One region of the Comamonas sp. A7-5 genome, then DNA from elsewhere that is predicted to be linked to it. Evidence: predicted binding sites of a transcription regulator. Region 1 holds the regulator's gene; the other holds the start of a gene.
What was found. Region 1 encodes FNR, which switches genes on or off when oxygen is low (the NO sensors DNR and NnrR bind a similar motif). Its sites were predicted from a motif close to TTGATNNNNATCAA; they were not measured.
Positions count from the first base shown of each region.

Region 2: cydD (thiol reductant ABC exporter subunit CydD) is a predicted target of FNR. The motif match lies at 1,174-1,187, and genes of this name have one in related genera.

Region 1 covers NZ_JBCPWO010000001.1:435,265-437,466, forward strand. Annotated here, with positions in the region: gene hemN (oxygen-independent coproporphyrinogen III oxidase) at 1-470, opposite strand, end outside; gene fnr (fumarate/nitrate reduction transcriptional regulator Fnr) at 739-1,461, shown strand; gene AAIL67_RS01970 (hypothetical protein) at 1,525-1,788, opposite strand; gene AAIL67_RS01975 (FixH family protein) at 2,046-2,202, opposite strand, start outside.
Region 2 covers NZ_JBCPWO010000020.1:1,868-4,069, reverse strand. Annotated here, with positions in the region: gene cydD (thiol reductant ABC exporter subunit CydD) at 1-1,071, opposite strand, end outside; gene AAIL67_RS22450 (nitronate monooxygenase family protein) at 1,312-2,202, opposite strand, start outside.

The DNA.
Region 1 (2,202 bases):
TCGTTGCTGACGGTGCGCGGATCGACCTCGATGGAGTACTCGCCCGCGGGATCCAGCTTGAAATGTTCACGCATCAAAACCATCAGCTGCTGCAACTCGGCATCGCTGAAAAAGGTCGGTGTGCCTCCGCCCAGATGCAGCTGGCTTACGAGCTGACCTTTGCCGCAATGCTCGGTATGCATGGCCAGCTCGCGGCTCAGGTAGTCCAGATACTCGGCAGCCTTCTCGTGATGCTTGGTCACGATCTTGTTGCAGGCGCAGTAATAGCAAAGCGACTCACAGAACGGCACATGCACATAAACGGACAGGGGCAAAGCACGCGAGCCAGAATGCGTCTTGCGCTGCTTGAGTGCCAGTATGTAGTCGTCTGCACCAAAAGCCTCAACAAAACGGTCGGCTGTTGGGAACGATGTGTAGCGTGGGCCGGGGATATCAAAGCGGCTCAGCAACTCAGGCGTGACTGCGGTCATAACTGGGAGTTAGGGTGCGCCCACACTCTGTATAGAGCAGATTTCAATGGAAATCAGATCCTGAAAATCATGCCCAAAATAGGCAAAAGCGCATGTTTTTGAACGAATACAGGCAATGTGCCCCAAGGCAATCACCCTGTCCTTGATGAAAATCAAGAGACCTCAAGGCAAGTGCTGCGACAATTTGATCCATCTCATCTTCAACCACGAGGTCAATGACCAGCGCGACTCTCCACTCTGTGTCTGTCTGCGCCGTTGCAAAAAGCCCATGAATCTTCAGACCATCAAAGCATCCTGCTCCAACTGCAATCTGCGTGAACTGTGCATGCCCATGGGCCTGGACGATGAACAAATGGAGCGCATTGACGAGATTGTGGCCACGCGCCGCAAGGTCAAGCGCGGCGGGCTGCTGTTTCGCAATGGCGAAGAGTTCACCTCTCTGTATGCCATTCGAACCGGCTTCTTCAAGACCAGCGTGGCCACCGAAGACGGACGCGATCAGGTCACAGGCTTTCAGATGGCTGGCGAAATCATTGGTCTGGACGGCATCGTCAACGACCACCACACTTGTGATGCCGTGGCCCTGGAAGATGCCGAGGTCTGTGTCATGCCGTTTGACAAACTGGAGCAGCTCTCGCGCGAGGTCACGGCCCTGCAAAACCATGTGCACAAGGTCATGAGCCGCGAAATCGTGCGTGAGCATGGCGTGATGCTGCTGCTGGGCAGCATGCGTGCCGAAGAGCGCCTGGCGGCCTTTGTGTTGAACCTGGTCCAGCGCCTGTCGGCACGCGGCTTTTCCAAGTCGGAACTGGTGCTGCGCATGACGCGCGAAGAAATCGGCAGTTACCTGGGCCTCAAGCTCGAGACCGTGAGCCGCACCTTCTCCAAATTTGCAGAGGAAGGCATCGTGGAAGTCAAGCAGCGCCACCTGCGCATCCTGGATACCGAGGCGCTCAAACGCATCGTCAACAGCCAGCAATGCCAGAGCTGAACCGATTCGACAGACACTCTCAAGACAAAGCCCGCGGACAGCGGGCTTTTTTATCTGTGCGAATTAATCGGGCAGAGGCTCGGAAACGATGCCGCCATTGAGATCGCTGACGGAGCGCCCCAGCATCACCGTCATCGCACCTCCAATCAGCGTCACGACCCAGAAGGCAAAAAAAGCGACCGTATAGATGGCCTGGCGCGACCAGTCCAGTGGGGAGCCCAGCCAGTGCACATCCAGCGGGTCCACAAAGGCAAAAACCACCATCTCCATGATTGCCGCCGCCAGAAAGGCCGGCCAGACAATCCACATCCAGCGTCGAGCATCCATCCTGATTCTCCTTGGGCTGTGGGCTTGATCATATTTTGCACAACAGTGGTGACCGTTCATGCAGGACTGCGGGCATGCACCGTGGCGGGAAACCCTGAATTACTCTCTTTTCAGTAGCACCCTTCTCAATCCGAATATCAAAAAACCATTTACTTCTACATCAACGTTAGACGGTGCATGCGCAACACGCTCTGATTTTGATATCGGCAACAAAAAAGGCCGCAAAAGCGACCTTGGCGAAGCAAGCGCCGGAGCGCTCAGCGATCCAGCGGATGATCCTTGGCTGGCGTGGCCGCATGATTGCGGCCGGTGACTGCTGGGGCCAGGCTTTTTTCACTTTCGCTCAGGCGCTGGTTGATTTCCATGCCATGGCGGTAGTAGTCGGGGTCAATCACGGGATCGGGCCTGCTCAGT
Region 2 (2,202 bases), on a different contig from region 1:
AGGCTGGCCAGGCCATGACTGCTCATCGACCGGAGATGCTTCAGCGGCATGTTGTGCACCGACAATCTGCATGGACTGCGCCTGCATGCTCTGCAAGGTCTGCAGTGCGGCCTCGCCTGCGGCTCTGTCATGCCAGACGGCCGAGAGATCGCGCAAAGGCTCGAAAAATGCCGGCGCCAGCAGCAGCACGAACATGGCCTGGCCCAGACCGAGCTTGTCGCCCCAGGCGCCGAAATTCAGCGTGCCCAGCAGGTGAAAACCTATATAGACGGCCACCATGGCCACACCCAGTGCCGAGAAAAGCTCCAGCACCGCAGAAGACAGAAAGGCAATGCGCAGCACGCGCATGGTGCGGGTGCGCAGGTCTTCGGCATGGTCACGCAGCCGCTGGCCCGTCAGCTCCACGGCATGCAGTGCACGTAGCGTGCTCAGGCCACGCAGGCGGTCCAGCAAGAAAGCGTTCATATGACCGAGCTGCAGCATCTGCTCTTCGCTGCCCGCCTTGGCACGCCAGCCCACGATCGCCATGAAAAGCGGAATCAGCGGCGCGGCAACCATCAAAATCAGAGCAGCGACCCATGACTGCAAGGCCACGGCAGCCAAAATCACCAAGGGCAGCAGACGCACACGCCACATCGCGCTCTGGTAACGCGCCAGCCACGGAACAATGGCCTCGGCCTGCTCGGCCATGGCGCTAGCCGCCTGGCCGGAAGCTGGGCGGCTCTTGTCCAGCGGCGATGTCTGAGCCAGCGACTGCGCCACCCGGGCGCGCAAGCTGCTGAGCTGCGCGCGCGCTGCACGGTTAGCCAGCATGCCTCCATGGCCTTCTGCCCAGGCTCGCAGCAAGCCCAGCAACAACACGCCAGCAGCCATGGGCCAGACGGCCGCCATGCCCTGACCGTTGGCCATGAGTTGCACAGCCCAGGCCAGCAAGGCTGCCTGCGGCAGCCATATCAGCCCGGCAAACACCTGCCACACAGCTCCCGCGCTAGGGCGACGGATGACGCTCGCCAACTCAGCATGTGCTGTATCGACCTGGTTGTCGGTGGATGAAGAAGGGGTGTGTTGCATTTCTCAATTTTCAGTATTTACTGAAATTAACGGAATACTACTCTTCTTTTGACAATCATCATGACTTGATATGCAAAAGCCAATTGCAGGACCAGGCCTACATTGATACGCATCAACTCCGAAGCGATTTAACAAGGGTTAACCCTTGCACAAGTCGTGCTTGAGCAACATCAAGCGAGCAAGCCGCCCATAAAAAACGGCGTCCGAAGACGCCGTTGGCACAGAAGATAGTGAACTGCCTCAGGCAACCAGCAGGCTTGCCTTGGCTTCGGCGTACTCACGCTTGAGGCGAGCCACCAGCTCCGCCGTGGACTGCACCTTGTCAATGGCACCGATACCCTGGCCACAACCCCAGATATCTTTCCAGGCCTTTTGCGCACCACCGCCAAAATTCATCTTGCTGGGGTCTGATTCGGGCAGGTTTTCCGGATCCAGACCGGCCGCACGAATCGAAGGTGCCAGATAGTTGCCATGCACGCCTGTGAACAGATTGCTGTAGACCACGTCGTCGGAGCTGCCCTCGACGATCGCCTGCTTGTAGGCTTCTACGGCGCGCGCCTCGTCGGTGGCAATGAAGGCCGATCCGATATAGGCAAAGTCCGCCCCCATGGCCTGGGCCGCCAGAATCGAGCCACCCGTGGCAATCGAGCCGGACAGCGCCAAAGGGCCGTCAAACCATTGGCGAATTTCCTGCACCAGGGCAAATGGACTCTTCACACCCGCATGGCCGCCAGCACCGGCTGCCACGGCGATCAGGCCATCGGCACCTTTTTCAATGGCCTTGCGAGCAAACTTGTTGTTGATGATGTCGTGCAGCACCACACCGCCCCAGCCATGCACGGCCTGATTCACATCTTCACGCGCACCCAGGCTGGTGATGATGATGGGCACCTTGTACTTGGCGCAGACCTGCATGTCGTGCTCCAGACGGTCATTGCTCTTGTGCACGATCTGATTGATGGCGAATGGTGCAGAAGGGCGATCGGGATGTGCCTTGTCCCAGGCCGCCAGAGTCTCGGTGATCTCTGCCAGCCAGTCCTCCAGCTGCTCGGCCGGGCGGGCATTGAGAGAAGGCATGGAGCCGACGATACCGGCCTTGCACTGCTCGATGACAAGCTTGGGATTGCTGAT